DNA from 3 places in the Mesorhizobium sp. M0904 genome. Region 2 is predicted to be linked to each of the others. Evidence: predicted binding sites of a transcription regulator. Region 2 holds the regulator's gene; each other region holds the start of a gene.
What was found. The regulator HrcA, encoded in region 2, represses chaperone genes, less so after heat shock. The targets are predictions, from matches to a motif close to GTTAGCACTCNCNNNNNGNGAGTGCTAAC.
Positions count from the first base shown of each region.

Region 1: groES (co-chaperone GroES) is a predicted target of HrcA. The motif match lies at 2,507-2,535, and genes of this name have one in related genera.
Region 3: NKH80_RS01220 (co-chaperone GroES) is a predicted target of HrcA. The motif match lies at 1,991-2,019, and genes of this name have one in related genera.

Region 1 is NZ_JAMYOC010000032.1:21,152-27,073, reverse strand. Features, by position in the region: gene NKH80_RS27210 (hypothetical protein) at 1-145, opposite strand, end outside; gene NKH80_RS27205 (hypothetical protein) at 96-251, opposite strand; gene groL (chaperonin GroEL) at 437-2,092, opposite strand; gene groES (co-chaperone GroES) at 2,158-2,454, opposite strand; gene NKH80_RS27190 (S46 family peptidase) at 2,881-3,243, shown strand; gene NKH80_RS27185 (S46 family peptidase) at 3,278-3,850, shown strand; gene NKH80_RS27180 (NrtR DNA-binding winged helix domain-containing protein) at 4,647-4,838, opposite strand; partial or broken gene NKH80_RS27175 (aspartate 1-decarboxylase) at 4,884-5,191, opposite strand; gene bioZ (3-oxopimeloyl-[acyl-carrier-protein] synthase BioZ) at 5,252-5,922, opposite strand, start outside.
Region 2 is NZ_JAMYOC010000026.1:1,499-7,420, reverse strand. Features, by position in the region: gene NKH80_RS24475 (LysE family translocator) at 1-492, opposite strand, end outside; gene NKH80_RS24470 (PQQ-dependent sugar dehydrogenase) at 580-1,935, opposite strand; gene NKH80_RS24465 (hypothetical protein) at 2,036-2,233, opposite strand; gene hrcA (heat-inducible transcriptional repressor HrcA) at 2,267-3,379, opposite strand; gene rph (ribonuclease PH) at 3,525-4,241, shown strand; gene NKH80_RS24450 (VOC family protein) at 4,274-4,684, shown strand; gene rdgB (RdgB/HAM1 family non-canonical purine NTP pyrophosphatase) at 4,684-5,361, shown strand; gene hemW (radical SAM family heme chaperone HemW) at 5,358-5,922, shown strand, end outside.
Region 3 is NZ_JAMYOC010000001.1:222,702-228,623, reverse strand. Features, by position in the region: gene groL (chaperonin GroEL) at 1-1,501, opposite strand, end outside; gene NKH80_RS01220 (co-chaperone GroES) at 1,601-1,939, opposite strand; gene NKH80_RS01215 (hypothetical protein) at 2,184-2,456, shown strand; gene NKH80_RS01210 (DUF1488 family protein) at 2,453-2,719, shown strand; gene NKH80_RS01205 (DUF3168 domain-containing protein) at 2,986-3,396, shown strand; gene NKH80_RS01200 (hypothetical protein) at 3,759-4,058, shown strand; gene NKH80_RS01195 (response regulator transcription factor) at 4,123-4,788, shown strand; gene NKH80_RS01190 (ATP-binding protein) at 4,871-5,922, shown strand, end outside.

The sequences.
Region 1 (5,922 bases), on a different contig from region 2:
GACGCCAGCGTTGCAGATAGTTTTCGGCAATCGTGAGCAGGCCGTGGATCACCAATTCGGTCAGGCCGACCACGATCATGGCCGAAAGAACGAGTTCAAATTGAAAGAGCTGACGACCATAGGCCATCAGGTAATCGGAGCCCATCGAACGATGCGATGAGTTCTACCGCAACCAGGGTCTGCCAGCCGTGGGCAAGGCCTTCTCGCAGCCCTGTAAAGATCCACGGCACGGCGGAAGGCAGCACGATCATCGTGAGTTTCGACCAGCGGCTGAACGAAAGGACACGGCCAGACCCGTCTTACGACGACGCCGTTGCGCTTCGCCGCCATCAGCTGGGTAGAGGACTTGCACCTCCAAGCTGTCGATCATGCTCGGCACACAAAAAAGGGCGGCATTGCTGCCGCCCTTTCCGCTGTAGGTTGATAGGGGGCTGGATTAGAAATCCATACCGCCCATGCCGCCCATGCCACCGCCGGGCATACCAGCCGGCATGCCGCCGCCAGCCGACTCCTTCTTCGGAGCCTCGGCGATCATAGCTTCGGTGGTGACCAGCAGGCCGGCGACCGAGGCCGCGTCCTGCAGAGCCGTGCGCACAACCTTGACCGGATCGACGATACCCATGGCGATCATGTCGCCATATTCGCCGGTCTGGGCGTTGAAGCCGAAGGTCGCGCCCTTGTTCTCAAGGATCTTGCCGGCAACGATCGATGCTTCCGCACCGGCGTTGGCCGCGATCTGGCGGGCCGGAGCCTGCAGCGCGCGACGCACGATGCTGATGCCGGCGGTCTGGTCGGAGTTAGCGCCGGTGACGGTGATGGCCAGCGAAGCGCGCAGCAGGGCGACGCCGCCGCCGGGAACGATGCCTTCTTCGACGGCGGCACGGGTCGCGTTGAGGGCGTCATCGACGCGGTCCTTCTTTTCCTTGACTTCCACTTCGGTCGCACCGCCGACGCGGATGACGGCAACGCCGCCCGCCAGCTTGGCGAGACGTTCCTGCAGCTTCTCCTTGTCGTAGTCCGAGGTGGTCTCCTCGATCTGCTGCTTGATCTGGGCGACGCGGCCCTGGATTTCTTCCTTCTTGCCGGCGCCGTCGACGATGGTGGTGTTCTCCTTGGAGATCGACACCTTCTTGGCGCGGCCGAGCATGTTGAGGCCGACATTCTCGAGCTTGATGCCGAGGTCTTCGGAAATGACCTGGCCACCGGTGAGGATGGCGATGTCTTCCAGCATGGCCTTGCGGCGATCACCGAAGCCCGGCGCCTTGACGGCAGCGATCTTCAGGCCGCCACGCAGCTTGTTGACGACCAGCGTGGCCAGGGCCTCGCCTTCGACGTCTTCCGAGATGATGACCAGCGGCTTCGAGGTCTGCACGACAGCCTCGAGGATCGGCAGCATGGCCTGCAGGTTGGAGAGCTTCTTCTCGTGGAGCAGGATGTAGGCGTCTTCCAGATCCGCAACCATCTTTTCGGCGTTGGTGACGAAGTAGGGCGAGAGATAGCCGCGGTCGAACTGCATGCCTTCAACGACTTCGAGCTCGGTCTCGGCGGTCTTGGCTTCCTCGACCGTGATGACGCCCTCATTGCCGACCTTCTGCATCGCTTCCGCGATCATCGAGCCGACCGAAACGTCGCCATTGCCGGCGATGGTGCCGACCTGGGCAACCTCTTCCGAGGTCTTGATCTTCTTGGCATTCTTGATCAGCGTCGCGACGACGTCGGCGACGGCGAGGTCGATGCCGCGCTTGAGGTCCATCGGGTTCATGCCGGCGGCAACCGACTTGTGGCCTTCCTGGACGATCGACTGTGCCAGAACGGTCGCGGTCGTAGTGCCGTCGCCGGCGATGTCATTGGTCTTCGAAGCAACTTCGCGGACCATCTGCGCGCCCATGTTTTCGAACTTGTCCTCAAGCTCGATTTCCTTGGCGACGGTGACGCCGTCCTTGGTGATGCGCGGTGCGCCGAACGACTTGTCGATGACGACGTTGCGGCCCTTGGGGCCGAGCGTGACCTTCACCGCGTCGGCGAGGATGTTGACGCCGCGCAGCATGCGCTCACGAGCGTCACGGGAGAATTTTACGTCTTTGGCAGCCATTTGTTACTCCTGGGCATTTCGCCCGAAATTCAGATTGGATGGTGCGGATGAAAGGCGGCGGCGTGTCAGCCGATGACGCCCATGATGTCCGCTTCCTTCATGATCAGAAGGTCTTCGCCGTTGAGCTTGACTTCGGTGCCCGACCACTTGCCGAACAGGATGCGGTCGCCGGCCTTGACGTCCAGCGGGACGAGCTTGCCGACCTCGTCACGGGCGCCGGAACCGACGGCGATGATCTCGCCTTCCTGCGGCTTTTCCTTCGCCGTGTCGGGGATGATGATCCCGCCGGCGGTCTTCGCTTCGGACTCGACGCGGCGAACGACCACGCGGTCATGCAGCGGCCGGAAATTCGACTTTGCCATTTTTGGATTTCCCTGGTGCGGATGTTGAACGGTTCTCCGTTGCCGGAGCGTGTTTAGCACTCACCAGAAGCGAGTGCTAACGCGGCAGTGAGATAGGCCGTAGGCTCCTGCTAGTCAAGACGGAAGAGGGACGGGCGAAGAGCAAACGAGCGTGGAAGCACCGAGCGTTTTACGTGAACGACGTCGGAGATCGGACATGGATGGGGCGGCTCACCATTTGCAACTGAAGGCTTTATTCATTTGGCACGATTGGTGCAGCGAATGATCCGCAAACGTTGCGCGCGACCGATATAATGAGAGGTGAGCGCCATCAGGATTCCTGCGTTAACCGTCCACTCGGTCTTTACGGTGTGGCCGCCGCGCGGGCGCCAGGACTCCGGCCATCCCGATAGTCACCAATCCAATCTGCGGAGAACAGGAGGCAAGATGAGAGCGACAGTCAGCACGAACTCGAATTTGAAATGTTTGGCCAAAGCAACTGCCATCGCCTTGCTCTGGACGGTTACGGCTACATCGGCGGACGAAGGTATGTGGATGCCGGGCCAGACTGCGGAAGTGTGCGCGGCCATGCGCGCGGATGGGCTCCAGATCGATCCCGCCCAGCTGGGCCGTCTAGACGCTGACCCGCTCAACGCGATCGTATCACTGGGCGGATGCTCCGCCTCGTTCGTCAGTCCACAAGGGCTGGTCGCAACCAATCATCATTGCGTGTTAGAATCCATCCAATACCACAGCAAGGAGGGCCAGGACTATCTCACAGACGGCTTTCTGGCGAAGAGCCCTGGGTGAAGAATTGCCCGCGGCGCCAGGCAGCCGCAGCTATGTGATCGAGGACATGCGGGATGTGACCGCCGAAATGCTCAAGAGCGTCTCGGACAAGCTGAACGGGTTTGCCCGCTATGAGCGGCTCGCCACGAACAAAAAGGCCCTGATCGCCGCATGTGAAGGACAGCCCATCGCCGTTGCGACGTATGGCGGCGTCTCCTACTATCTCCTCCAGAAGCTCGAAATTGAGGACGTGCGCCTCGTCTATGCGCCCGCGCTCGGCATCGGCAACTTCGGCGGCCAAACGGACAACTGGATGTGGCTGCGCCACACGGGCCACTTCGGCTTTTATCGCGCCTATGTCGCTCCTGATGGTTCCTCCCGGCCATATGCGCGCGACAATGTGCCTTACCGGCCGGAGAGTTGGCTACCCATAGCCTGTGAAGGCGTCAAGGAAGGCGACCTTGTGATGGTCGCCGGCTTTCCCGGCGCAACCCACCAGTTCCTGACCGCGGATGAAGTCCGGTTCAACTTCGCGCAATTCGAACCGCGGTTGCAGCGTTCGCTCTCGGATTATCCCGCCCAGATCAATCAGGCAACGGCAGGCAATCGCGAGGCGCAGATCCATTGACCGCCCGCTTCACAAATTGGCTCGGCCTAAAACGCATGGGAAAAGCAGAAAAGGCAACAGATCGGCACCAGAATGAATATGGCCGCGCGAACTGACAGACGCGCCAACAATCGGCATCTCGCATGGTGGCACTGGACGTGGCTCCCACCCTGCTGGCGCGACTCCCCATCAGGTCGTCGGGGTTTCGCTGGCGAAAAAAACTTCCGCGTGTCTCTGCGCGATCCATCCCGCTTGCGCGTGCCTAGTCAACCAAAAAACTGACCATCTGCAGGATCAGGATCAGCAAAAAAAAGCCAAAGGCAGACGCCAAAACAGCTGCCAGCAGGACGATGCGTTGTTTCTTCACCCACAGTTCCCCCGGGAGAGAGTCTAAGGATAATCCTTAAAAAAGGCGCCATGGAACAGGGCGCCCCACGCTCATTTGTGCGTTTAAAGTTTAGCTTGCCTGATTTATGTAATTAGACGGCTTCTTTTATGCAACACTTTTCCAAGTACTTGCACAAATCTGAACGTATCGCACATTTAGACGAACTGTACATTCGATAGCGACTTTGACGCACGCGTTTACTGGCGGTATACATCCTTCACCGTTGCCGCAAGGCATTGGCCCAGGCGCGCGGCACCTCCTTCACGACAAAGGTTGAAAGCCCGTCCTCGGGCGTTTCATTTCCAAGATCACTTCGATCCACTCATACGGGCTTCCCGAGCGAGACCGTGGGTTCGGACGGTGCGAATGAATTTCTCGTTATAATCGAATTGATTATAAGGGATATTTCTACGTTGAGTATAAAGGATGTCAAGCCCGCGCCAGCGGCAATTTTGTCCGGGCGACCTCCGTTTCGTCGAGGACATGGTGGCGGAAGCGATAAAGCTTCGCCGGCCGACCGCCGGTATCAAATGCACTTTCGCCGGTCTCCGCCACCAGTTCCTGCTGCTCCATCAACCGGCGAAAGTTCTGCTGAAGCGCCCCTGCCGATCTAATCGTCAACGCTGTCCGCGTCAGCGCATTGCCATCGGTCAGAAAGCCGACGACATTGTTGATGACGAATGTAACGATCCGCGGCTTCAGAGAGGAATGCGCGCTTCGTCCAGATGGATGGAGTGGGCTGGCAGGTCCGGGCGGCCGCGCCGTTGAGGATGCAGCATCGAGAGCCGCGCTCGCCGAGGATGACATAGGTCGAGATTCGCGCCGGAAGTCTTGCTCCATGTCTCCCACGAATCCATTGGCAGGATCCCGGCTTCTTCGCAGTGGTCAGGGTCGAGCGTTATCGAACCGTGGTAGTTGAGGTTTGCTTCGGTGACGTGCATGCCGTGCAGATTGCCGGCGACTATTTTTCGCATTGGTCCCGTTGTCCTATTCATCTCACAACGTCAGTCCTGATGTTGAGCAGCTTCGCTGGGCTAAATCCCGACGACGAGCGCCCCGCCGCTGAGTCCCGCACCTGCCGCCGCCAGGAGTATTTTCTTGCCCGGCCGAAACGGCTCCGCTTGATTGGCGAGCGACAGTGAGAGCGGGATCGTCGCGGCGGAAGAGTTGCCATAGTCGGCGATCGTCTTGACGATCAGGTGATCGGCAACGCCGAGGTTTCGCCCGACCGCATCGAAAATGCGAGCATTGGCCTGATGCGGCACGAACCGGTCGACATCCTGTGGTCGCACTCCGGCAGCGGCTAGCGCGCTTATCGAGCAATCGGTCATCATCTCGACGGCCTTTGCGAACACTTCGCGGCCGTCGGTCATCGTCATTCGGGTTTGCGCGAGGTCGAGGTCACCGTGGAACGGGATGTTGCTTCCTCCTGCGGGAATCTGGATCAGGCCGTATCGCGAGCCGTCCGAATCCACGGAGGCACCGAGAATCCCCCGATCAGTATCCTCGCACGGACCGATCACGACGGCGCCGGCGGCATCGGCAAACAGCACGGCGCTGGCGCGCTCAGAGGGATTGATGCGGCGGCTGAGGATATTGGCGGCGATAACAAGGCTCGCTTTGCCGTGCAGGCGGGTAAATCCGTCCGCAAACATCAGCGCATAGATGAAGCCGGCGCAGGCGCCGGTCAGATCGACAGCGCCGG
Region 2 (5,922 bases):
CACCAGCACCACGAGCAGAACGATGATAGTGAGCGCGACCAGGATGCCGTAATCGGCCAGCGTGATCATCTTCAGATCGACGATGGTCGGGGTGATGGCGAGATAGAAAATCATCGTCTTCGGATTGCCGAGTGTGACGGCGAGACCGGCTACAAAGCTGGATGCCAAGCCGCCTTTGCCTTTCTTCGCCTCTACCGTTTCGGGCGTGATGCCGCTCGTCCAGAAACGCCAGCCAAGAAAAGCGAGGTAGGCGACGCCCAGCCATTTGATGGCTAGGAAGACCATGCCGAACGTCTGTGCGACGAAAGCCAGGCCGAGCACCACGGCAGTTAAATAGGTCAGGTCGCCGAGCATCAGCCCGAACGACATGGCCAGCGACGAGCGGAAGCCGGAACCCAGCGCACGCGCAACAAGCGCGGTGACGCCTGGGCCGGGGATGGCTGCGGCGATGCCGAGGGCGGCGCTATAGGCGAGGAACCCGGTGAGCGTCATGGTTCGCGCTTGTCGCACAATGTTGAAGTTGGGTGAATTCCCTCGGGCCGAATTCGATTGCGCCAGCGCAGCAGGCGACGCCGCCGTTCAGGAGCGGCCGTCTTCGTAGGTAACGCGCCAGATGGTGCCGTTACCGTCCTCGGTGACGATCAGGGAGCCGTCCTTGGCCATGGCGACACCGACCGGGCGGCCCCAGACGGCGTCGTTCGAGATGACGAAGCCGGTCATGAAGTCCTCATACTCGCCGGTCGGCTTGCCATCCCTGAATTTGAGCCTCACCACCTTGTAGCCGGTCCTGGCGCCACGGTTCCACGAACCATGCATGGTGACGAAAGCATCACCCCGGTAATCCGCCGGAAAGTTCTTGCCGTCGTAGAAGGCTATGTTCATCGGCGCCGAATGGGCCTGCATCAACACGTCGGGGACAGTGGACTTGCCGGCGAGGTCTGGCCGCTCGCCCTGATGGCGCGGATCCTCGTGATTTCCGATGTAGTACCAAGGCCAACCATAGAACGCACCGTCCTTGACCGCTGTTGCAAACTCGAACGGCACATTGTCGCCGAGCTCGTCGCGCTCGTTGACGACGCACCACAACGCGCCGCTGGCGGGCTGCACCGTCATGCCCGTACAGTTGCGCAGGCCGGTGGCGACAGTTCGGGGATTTTTCCCGTCCGGGTCAAAGGCGAGCACATCGGCACGGCCTTCCTCGGGGCCCCAGGCCGCCCCGAGCGGCTTTGATTTCGCCCAGGCGTCAAGGCCGCCATCCGGCTGCTTGTCCATGTCCTCGGCGACATTCGAGTCCGAGCCAACCGATAAAAAAAGCGTCTTGCCGTCAAGCGAGAAGGCGATGTCGCGGGTCGAGTGACCGCCCGACGGGATTTTGGCGACAATGGTTTCTGGTTTACCGGACGCCTTCAGGTCACCGTCGCGATAGGGGAAGCGGACGATGCTGTCGCTGTTTGCGACATAGACCCATTGCGGCTTGCCGCCTGGCGGATAGAAGGCGATGCCGTATGGATAGTTGAGGCCTTGGGCGAAAATCGCTTTCTCGATGGGTTTGGCGCGGCCCTCGGCCAGACGGTAGACGCGTATTTGGTCGGCATGGCCGTTTGCGATGAACAGGTCGCCGTTCGGAGCGACGCGAACGACGCGCGGATTATAGAGTCCGGAGGCGATCATTTCGGCCGAAAAGCCCGGCGGCAATTCTGGCTCGGCGCTTTCGGGCCGTTCCGCCACGCCGCCGCCGTTCGAAGCGGATTGAGCGGGGTCGGCTGCCGGCATGTCTTGCGGCCCGATCAGGCGGCGGACGCCAGGCCTGTCGGCGTGCCAATCGCCAAAAGCGGCTTCGCCTTTGAGCACCTTTTGATCCGCCTGCTGGGCGGGCGCCGGTGTCGCGACAAGGAGGGCAGCGGCAACGGCCGCAAAGCCGCCAGATCGGATCATTAACGTCCTCCGAGGTTTGCCTCGAAGAGGGCAAACGGGATCAGGCATTGGTCGTTCCAAGCGGTCGTTCAGCACACGAGGATTTGAAGCCGAACCCCGTTCAGTTGCCAGAGGTGTAAAAGTCGTCGTCGAGGCGCTTTTCCAGCGCGACCAGATCGGCCGGCAGCGGCAGGCCCATGGCCCGCATCTCTTGCAGCTTCTCACGCAACTGCTCTTGCACCTCGTGCTGATCCTCAGGCTGATTGACCATTTCCTCGAGCAGCAGGCTGATCTGGGCCTTGAACGATTCCAGCGCCATTCTTTTTCTCCTTGCGGCAGGCCGCGGCGGCTCCTAGCGCAGCATGCGCGAAATCAGCTGGGCGGTATAGTCCACCATCGGTACTATGCGCGCATAATTCAGCCGCGTCGGCCCGATGACGCCGAGCGCACCGACGACGCGCGCGTCCTTGTCGCGATAGGGTGCCACCACCAGCGAGGAGCCCGACAGCGAAAACAGCTTGTTTTCCGAACCGATGAATATGCGCACCCCCGGGCCTTCCTCGGCGAGGTCGAGGAGCTGGATCAGCCCATCCTGCGTCTCCAGATCCTCGAACAGATGCCGCAGCAATTCTATGTCGGCCTGGGCGGTGACGTTTTCCAGGAGATTGGCGCGGCCGCGCACGATAAGCCGCCCAGGCACCCCGCTTTCGGCGCCTGCCCAGACCGCCAGGCCCTTCTCGACCAGATCCTGCGACAGCGTGTCGAGGGCTGCCCTGGTCTCTTCCTTGATGCGGGCGATTTCGACCCGGGCCTCGGCCAGGGTGCGGCCGCGGATATGGGCGTTGAGGAAGTTGGAGGCTTCGTGCAATTGCGAGACGGTGATGCCGGCGGGCAGATCGATGACGCGATTTTCGACGTCGCCGTTCTGCGAGACCAGCACGGCCAGCGCCTTGGTCGGCTCGAGCTGGATGAATTCGATGTGCTTCAGCGCCGCCTCATTTTTGGCGGCGAGCACGAGGCCGGCGCCGCGCGACATGCCGGACAGCATCTGGCTGGCCTCGGTCAGCATATGCTCCAGCGTCGCGCCCGAGCCGGAGGCGCGCACCTGCGCCTCGATGGTGCGGCGCTCCTCGTCGGAGAGGTCGCCGAGTTCCATGAATGCATCGACGAAGAAGCGCAAGCCGGCCTGGGTCGGCAGCCGGCCAGCCGAGATGTGCGGCGCGTAGATCAGGCCGAGGTGCTCGAGGTCGCTCATCACGTTGCGGATGGTGGCCGGCGACAGCGATGACGGCAGGATGCGCGACAGGCTGCGCGAACCGACCGGCTCGCCATCCCGCAAATAGGAATCGACGATGCGCCGGAAGATGTCGCGCGAACGCATATCGAGCGATTGAAGCGCGGGCGGTTGAAGTGCCGGCGACGAGAGCACTGGCGACTGCGAACCGGGATCGACTACCTTGGTCATTCGAGCCAAAAACCTCCGGTCCGAAGATATAGACTTCCGCAGCGTCGGCGCAACCGGTCCATTTTCCTTTGCGCCTCACGCCCCGTGCGGCTACAAGCCGGCCAAGATTCCCCGGCCAAGATTCCGAAGAAAGAAAGAAGCCTGAATGCGCCCTTCCAAACGCCAATTCGACGAAATGCGCCCCATCTCCTTCGAGCGCGGCGTCTCCAAGCATGCGGAAGGCTCGTGCCTGGTGAAGTTCGGCGACACGCATGTGCTGTGTACGGCCAGCCTGGAGGAAAAGGTGCCGGGCTGGATGCGCAACTCCGGCAAGGGCTGGGTGACGGCGGAATACGGCATGCTGCCGCGTTCGACCGGCGAGCGCATGCGCCGCGAGGCTTCGGCCGGCAAACAAGGCGGCCGCACGCTGGAGATCCAGCGGCTGATCGGCCGCTCCCTGCGCGCCGTGGTCGATCTGCAGGCGCTCGGTGAGCAGCAGATCACCGTCGACTGCGACGTGATCCAAGCCGACGGCGGCACGCGCACCGCTTCGATCACCGGCGGCTGGGTGGCGCTCTACGACTGCCTGCGCTGGATGGAAGCCCGCCAGATGGCGAGCCTGGGCAAGGTGCTTAAGGATCACGTCGCGGCGATCTCCTGCGGCATCCATGATGGCCAGCCGGTCATCGATCTCGACTATATCGAGGATTCCTCGGCCGGCACCGACGCCAATTTCGTCATGACCGGCAAGGGCGGTATCGTCGAGATCCAGGGCACAGCCGAGGGCGAGCCGTTCTCGGAAGAGCAGTTCGCGGCGCTGATGGGGCTCGCCAAAAAAGGCATTCAGCGCCTGGTCAGCTTGCAGCAGATGGCCGTGGCTTAGCTGCGGTCAATATTGAAGAGATTGGCGATCCTGTGACCCCTTCAGCAATCCTGGAATCAGCACTCTACGTGACGGACCTTGCTGCCGCGGAACGGTTCTATTCGGGCGTCCTCGGGCTCGATCTGCTCGGTAAGGTCCATGGCAGGCATCTCTTCTTCCGCTGCGGCGACGGCGTGCTGCTTATCTTCAATGCCGAGGCGACCAAAGTGCCGCCGCCGGCCGACGCCAAGCTCAAAGTGCCGCCGCATGGCGCGGTCGGCGAGGGCCATCTTTGCTTCGCCGCAAGCGCGGATGAAATCCCACGCTGGAAAGCGCATCTTGAGGCGAAGAAAATCGCCATCGAAAGCGAGTTCGAATGGCCGCAGGGCGGCCGCTCGATCTATATTCGCGACCCCTCGGGCAATTCGATCGAGTTCGCCGAGCCAAGAATCTGGGGCATCTGATGCATTCGCCGACTGTTCATTCGCCAGCTGTTCATTCGCTTGACGGGCATAAGATCGTCGTCGCCAGCCATAACGCCGGCAAATTGCGGGAATTCGCCGATCTGATGGCGCCATTCGGCATAGAAGCGAAGTCCGCAAAGGAATACGGCTTGCCGGAGCCGGACGAGACCGGCACCACTTTCGAGCAGAACGCCCTCATAAAAGCCTTGGCCGCCGCCAAGGCCACTGGGTTGCCCGCGCTGTCGGACGATTCCGGCCTGTGTGTCGATGCGCTCGACGGCGCACCCGGCGTCTACACCGCCAACTGGGCCGAGACGCCGGACGGCTCCCGCGACTTCGGCATGGCCATGCAGCGCACGGAAGTGGCCTTGCAAGAAGTTGGCGCGATCACGCCTGCCCAGCGCAAGGGCCGCTTTGTCGCGGTCATCTGCCTTGCCTTCCCCGATGGCCAGGCGGAATATTTTCGCGGTGAGGTCGTGGGCACGGTGGTATGGCCGCCGCGCGGCGAGCTCGGCTTCGGCTACGATCCGGTATTCTTGCCCGATGGGTTCGAAAGGACCTTCGGCGAGATGAGCGCGGAGGAAAAGCATGGCTGGAAGCCCGGCCAGCTAACCGCATTGTCGCACCGTGCCCGTGCTTTCCAGAAATTCGCCCAAGCCCGATTGGCCGGCGCATGACCATGCTGCTCGACCGCAGCCCCGGTTTCGGCGTCTACGTCCACTGGCCGTTCTGCGCGGCCAAATGCCCCTATTGCGACTTCAACAGCCATGTCCGCCACCAGCCGGTCGACCAGGAGCGTTTTGCCCGCGCCTTCGAGACCGAGCTGGCGACGATGCGCGGCCGCACCGGGCCGCGCGAGGTGACCAGCATCTTTCTTGGCGGCGGCACGCCGTCGCTGATGAAGCCGCAGACCGTGGCGGCGGTGCTGGATGCAGTGGCGAAGAACTGGTCGGTGCCCGGTGGCATCGAGGTGACGCTGGAGGCCAATCCGTCCTCGGTCGAGGCCGAGCGCTTTCGCGGCTATCGCGCGGCCGGCGTCAACCGGGTGTCGCTTGGCGTGCAGGCGCTGAACGACAAGGATCTGCGCTTCCTCGGCCGTTTGCACAATGTCGATGAGGCCCTGCATGCGATCGGCCTGGCGCGCGAGATATTCCCACGGCTGTCGTTCGACCTGATCTACGCGCGACCTGGTCAGACGCCGGAAGCGTGGCAGGCGGAGCTCGAGCAGGCGATCGGCC
Region 3 (5,922 bases), on a different contig from region 2:
CCACCTTCGCCGGGTCGACGATGCCGGCCTTGATCATGTCGACATAGACCTCGTTCTGGGCATCGAAGCCCTGATTGTGATCCTTGCCGTCGGCGAGCTTGCCGACGACGATCGAACCTTCGACGCCGGAATTCTCGGCGATCTGCCGGATCGGCGCTTCGAGCGCTCTCGACACGATCGAAATGCCCGCCGTCACATCGGCATTGGCTCCGGTCATCCCGTTCAGCACAGCCTTGGCGCGCAGCAACGCGACACCGCCGCCCGGAACGATGCCTTCTTCAACGGCCGCGCGCGTGGCGTTCAGCGCATCGTCGATGCGGTCCTTCTTTTCCTTGACCTCGGATTCGGTGGCGCCGCCGACGCGGATGACGGCAACGCCGCCCGCCAGCTTGGCGAGACGTTCCTGCAGCTTCTCCTTGTCATAGTCGGACGTGGTTTCCTCGATCTGCGCCTTGATCTGCTGGACGCGCGCCTGGATGGTGGTCTTCTCGCCGGCGCCGTCGATGATCGTGGTGGTGTCCTTCTCGATCAGCACGCGCTTGGCGCGGCCGAGCATGTCTATGGTAATGTTCTCCAGCTTGATGCCGAGATCCTCGGAAATCATCTGTCCGGCGGTGAGCACGGCGATGTCTTCCAGCATCGCCTTGCGGCGGTCACCGAAGCCAGGCGCCTTGACGGCCGCTACCTTGAGGCCGCCGCGCAGCTTGTTGACGACCAGCGTTGCCAGCGCCTCGCCCTCGACGTCCTCGGAGATGATCAACAGCGGCCTCCCGCTTTGCACCACGGCTTCGAGGATGGGCAGCAGGGCCTGCAGATTTCCGAGCTTCTTTTCGTGGATGAGGACGTAAGGGTCTTCCAGCTCGGCGCGCATCTTCTCGGCATTGGTGACGAAATAGGGCGAGAGATAGCCGCGGTCGAACTGCATGCCTTCGACGACGTCTAGCTCGGTTTCGGCGGTCTTGGCCTCCTCGACGGTAATGACGCCGTCATTGCCGACCTTGTCCATCGCCTTGGCGATCATGGCGCCGACACTGGTGTCGCCATTGGCGGCAATGGTGCCGACCTGCGCGATCTCGCCTGAGGACTTGACCTTCTTGGCTCGGGCCTGGATTTCCTTTACGACGGCGCTGATGGCAAGGTCGATGCCGCGCTTGAGGTCCATCGGGTTCATGCCGGCGGCAACGAATTTGGCGCCCTCGCGCAGGATGGAAGCGGCAAGCACCGTGGCGGTGGTGGTGCCGTCGCCGGCGAGGTCGTTGGTTTTCGAGGCCACTTCGCGCACCATCTGTGCGCCCATGTTTTCGAACTTGTCGGAAAGCTCGATTTCCTTTGCCACGGCCACCCCGTCCTTGGTGATGCGCGGCGCGCCGTAGGCCTTGTCGATGATGACGTTGCGGCCTTTGGGGCCGAGCGTCACCTTGACGGCGTTGTTGAGGATTTCGACGCCGCGCAGCATGCGGTCACGCGCGTCGGTGGAGAATCTGATTTCCTTGGCAGACATGATCTTTTCCAGTTCGGTTGTCGTGGCAAGGCGCTTGCAGCGCCTGAATCAAAGCTCGGAGCGTCCTTTGCGCGCGCGGGAGGGCGCGCGGCCTTCCAATCAGGCGGCCTTCTTGGCAGCCACGGTCTTGTCGATGATGCCCGTCTCGCTTTTTTCGATGATGCCCATGACGTCGGCCTCCTTCATGATCAGAAGGTCCTCGCCGTCTATCTTGACCTCGGTGCCGGACCATTTGCCGAACAGAATGAGATCGCCGGCCTCGACGTCGAGCGGGATCAGCGCGCCGCTTTCGTCCCGCGCGCCCGGCCCGACAGCGATCACTTCGCCTTCCTGCGGTTTTTCTTTGGCATTGTCGGGGATGATGATGCCGCCCTTGGATTTGGTGTCGCTTTCGGCGCGCCGAATGACGACGCGATCGTGGAGTGGCCGGAATTTCATGGGGACTCTTTCTGGGGCCGGCTTAGGCGGCCGCCCCCTCTCTATAGGCGCCTTGGCACTCGATTGATAGGAGTGCCAAAAAATATTCATAGGGCATATAAAATATTGAACGTATTATCTTGCCTGGTCATCCCTTGGTGTTCGGGTCCTGCCGAATATTAATGAAATTGAATTTCTGTCTTTGAACACCTATTTTACGATGAAGTTCACAGTCATGACTTTCGCTGCAAGGGAGATTTTACCGATGGCCGAAGGCAATCAGAACATCATGGAAAAAGCTCAGGCTCGCTTCATGGAAAACCAGAAGAAGACGGCGGAACGGAACAAAGCAACTGCCGAATATCTCTCGGAGGCCAAGGCCAGGAGCATCAAAACGGCAAGGCTGAGGGAATTGCGACTGGCCAAGGAAGAGGCGGACCGCGCGGCGGAAGCTCTGAATCCGGTCGCCGCAAAGAAGAAGCGGGCGTCACGGGCAGTCAAGAAGGCCGTATCCGCATCGATGGAGGCGAAACCATGAGCCTGACATTTCCCAATCCCAGCCGCAGCTACGACGAGGCAAGCAAACGCATCCGCTTCGTCGGCCATGACGGCATGTTCCAGATTTCCTTCTCTGTCGCTACCGATGCCATCTCCAAGATGCAGCCGGGAACGGCGGCCTCAGAAGCTACCTACCTGGCAGCCTTCGACACGGCTTCCAACTCGATCCACGATGTCGCCAGGAATGCCTATGCCCGCACCCGCAGGAGCATATATGTGCTGACTGCGGCCGATTTTCGCTAGATCCGTCGCAATCCGTCCACAAGACGCTTTCTCAGGGCTTCCGGTCCGCCTTCGCTCGCCGCTTGACGTCGCGACCGTTCAGCCGGTCAAGGGGTCCGTGACGCAGAGGGCTGCGGCGTCGCGCATTCCAGGAGCAGGGCTTATTCCCGAGGTCATGAAGGTTCATAATCCGTATGAGACGCGCTGATTCGCGCTTTTGCCGGGATGCCGTCATGCAACGCAGCTACGCAGCCGGGAGGTCGACGCGACGGGCGAGGGCAAAGACAATGACCGCGCCGGCCGTCGAATTGCAGAGGGCAATATTCGAGGCAGTGAACGGCGATCCCGACCTGTCGGCGGCACTGGGCGATGCAAAACTGTTCGACCATGCCCCGGAAAATGTTGCGTTCCCCCACATGACCTTCGGCCGCACCAGCGTCTACGACTGGGCAACGGGGACGGAGAACAACGCCGAGCAGTTGCTGACGCTGCATGTCTGGTCGAAGTCCGAGGCCAGCAAGGAAACCACCGACATCATGGACCTGGTCAGCGCCCGCCTGCGAGATGCGGCGCTCTCGCTTGGTGAACATCGTCGCGCCCATCTCAAGCTCGAATTCGCCGAAGCCCGCTACGACGAGGACCTTTCGGCCCATCACGGGCTGCTGCGCTTCCGCGCCGTGATCGAGGAAGACGGCTGAGCGTCGGGCACTTTCCGTAAAATCGGGCAATTTTGTTCTTGCTTTGTGCCGGCAGCTATGCTACTAATTTGGCTATGGTGCTGATTGGCGCCAATGACCCGTCGCAGAGCGGGTTTTTTTATTTCCGGTCGGTTCGGCTGAATCTGCCTTCGGTTGCCGGATCGATTGTCGAAGTCGGGGCAAACCTGAAGCGATTGCCTTTCACCGCCAAACGATGCCCGGTTGTCGGCGAAGGATCGGAGGGCTAGGTTAACTTGGCAATTTCGCGGGATGGGCAGCGAAAGGGCAATCCGGTAACGGGCATGCATTCGAGCGTTCACCGTTCATATCACGTTCAGCACCGGCGCGTTAGAACGCTGGCCATGAAAACCCTTCGCTCCCACTTCCGGACCGCGGCACTGGCGCTCTCAGCCGCCGGCCTGCTTGCGTCGCAAGCGATGGCGATCCCCGCTGTCACGCCCGAGCGGCCCCAGCCGGTCGTCCTCGCCGCGTCCGACTGCTACGCGATCGGCCAGCAGGTGGCGGAGCAGAATGGCGGCACCTTGGCCAAGGCCTCGCAGTCGACACGCGCCGGCAAGCCGGTCTGCGTCATCGTCGTGCTCGTTCCGGGCAAGGACGGGCAGCGTCCCCGTCGCTCGGAGATCGTCGTTCCGCTGAACTGAACCGTGCCGTTTCCCAGTCTGCCGGAATCGGCCTATATCTGAACAGCTTCAACAGGCCTTCCGCATGCGCGTACTCGTCGTCGAAGATGACAAGGATCTCAACCGGCAGATCGGCGACGCGCTGGTCGATGCCGGCTATGTCGTCGACCGCGCTTTCGACGGCGAGGAAGGGCATTTTCTCGGCGACACCGAGCCCTATGATGCCGTGGTGCTCGACATCGGCCTGCCGCAGATGGACGGCATCAGCGTGGTCGAGCGCTGGCGGCGCGGCGGCCGCAAGATGCCGGTGCTGATCCTGACGGCACGCGACCGCTGGAGCGACAAGGTTGCCGGCATCGACGCCGGCGCCGACGACTACGTCACCAAACCCTTCCACATCGAGGAAATTCTGGCCAGGGTGCGCGCTCTGATCCGGCGCGCTGCCGGGCATGCCTCGTCCGAGCTGACCTGCGGGCCGCTGCGTCTCGACACCAAGGCCTCCAAGGCCGACGTCGACGGCGTACCGCTGAAGCTGACCTCGCACGAATTCCGCTTGCTTGCTTACCTCATGCACCATATGGGCGACGTCGTATCCCGGACCGAACTGGTCGAGCATCTCTACGACCAGGATTTCGATCGCGATTCCAACACGATCGAGGTCTTTGTCGGACGGCTTCGCAAGAAGATGGGCATCGACATGATCGAAACCGTTCGCGGCATGGGCTACCGCATGCGTAAGCCGGAGGCGTAACGCGGAACCGCTTCCTACAAGACCCGCCGTCTCGAACACGCCGTCGCTGCGGTCATGGCCGCGTTCGCTGGCGTTTCGCGTCATCGCCTTTTCCACGGTCTGGGCGATCCTCACTCTGGTGGTCATCTTCACCTTGATCACCACGCTCTATCGCCAGGCCAGCGAGCGCGGTTTCGACAGCCTGCTTTCGGCGCATCTGTTCAACCTGATCGGCTCGGTGGGCGTTTCCGAAGGCGGCCAGTTGACCGGCGCTCCCGACCTTGGCGATTTGAGATTCTCGGAGCCGAATTCCGGCTGGTACTGGTCGGTCGAGCCCGCCTCGGAAGGCGTGCACGGCGATCTCCATTCGTCGTCAATGACCAAGGCGATCCCGTCGCCAAGCGTTGCCGAGGTGCCCTTCAATGCCAGCTTCCAGCGCAGCTATTCAGCGGACGGCATCGAAGGCGAGCAGTTGGAGGTGTTCGAGAGCGAGTTCGTCCTCGATGCGAAAAATCGCGCCGCGCGCTTCCGTGTCATGGGCAACCAGACCGAGCTCGAGCAGGAAATCGCTACCTTCCAGCGGCGTCTGTTGACCTATCTGTCGCTGTTCGGCGTCGGCATGATCGCCATCAACGCGATTGCGATCCTGCTCGGCCTGCAGCCGCTGCGCCGGGTCAGGAATGCGCTTGCGATGGTGCGCGAAGGAACCGCGCAACGCCTCGACGGCCGTTTCCCGGCCGAGATCGAGCCGCTCGCCAACGAGACCAATGCGCTGATCGAGAACAACAGGCGTATCGTCGAGCGGTCGCGCACGCAGGTCGGCAACCTGGCGCACTCGCTGAAGACACCGCTTGCCGTGCTGCTCAACGAGGCGCGGGCGCTGGGTGGCGCCAAGGGGCAGCTGATCGCTGAGCAGGCTGCTTCCATGCAGAAGCAAGTGGACCATTATCTGCAACGTGCCCGTGTCGCCGCGCAGCGCGACAGCGTCGTCTACCGAACGCCGGTGACACCGCTGGTCCAGCGCATGGTTCGGGTGCTGCAGAAGCTCAACCCGCAGACGGCGCTGTCGCTCTCACTGCCGGCCACCGACATCGTCTTTGCCGGCGAACGCGAGGACCTGGAGGAGTTGCTCGGCAATCTGCTCGACAATGCGAT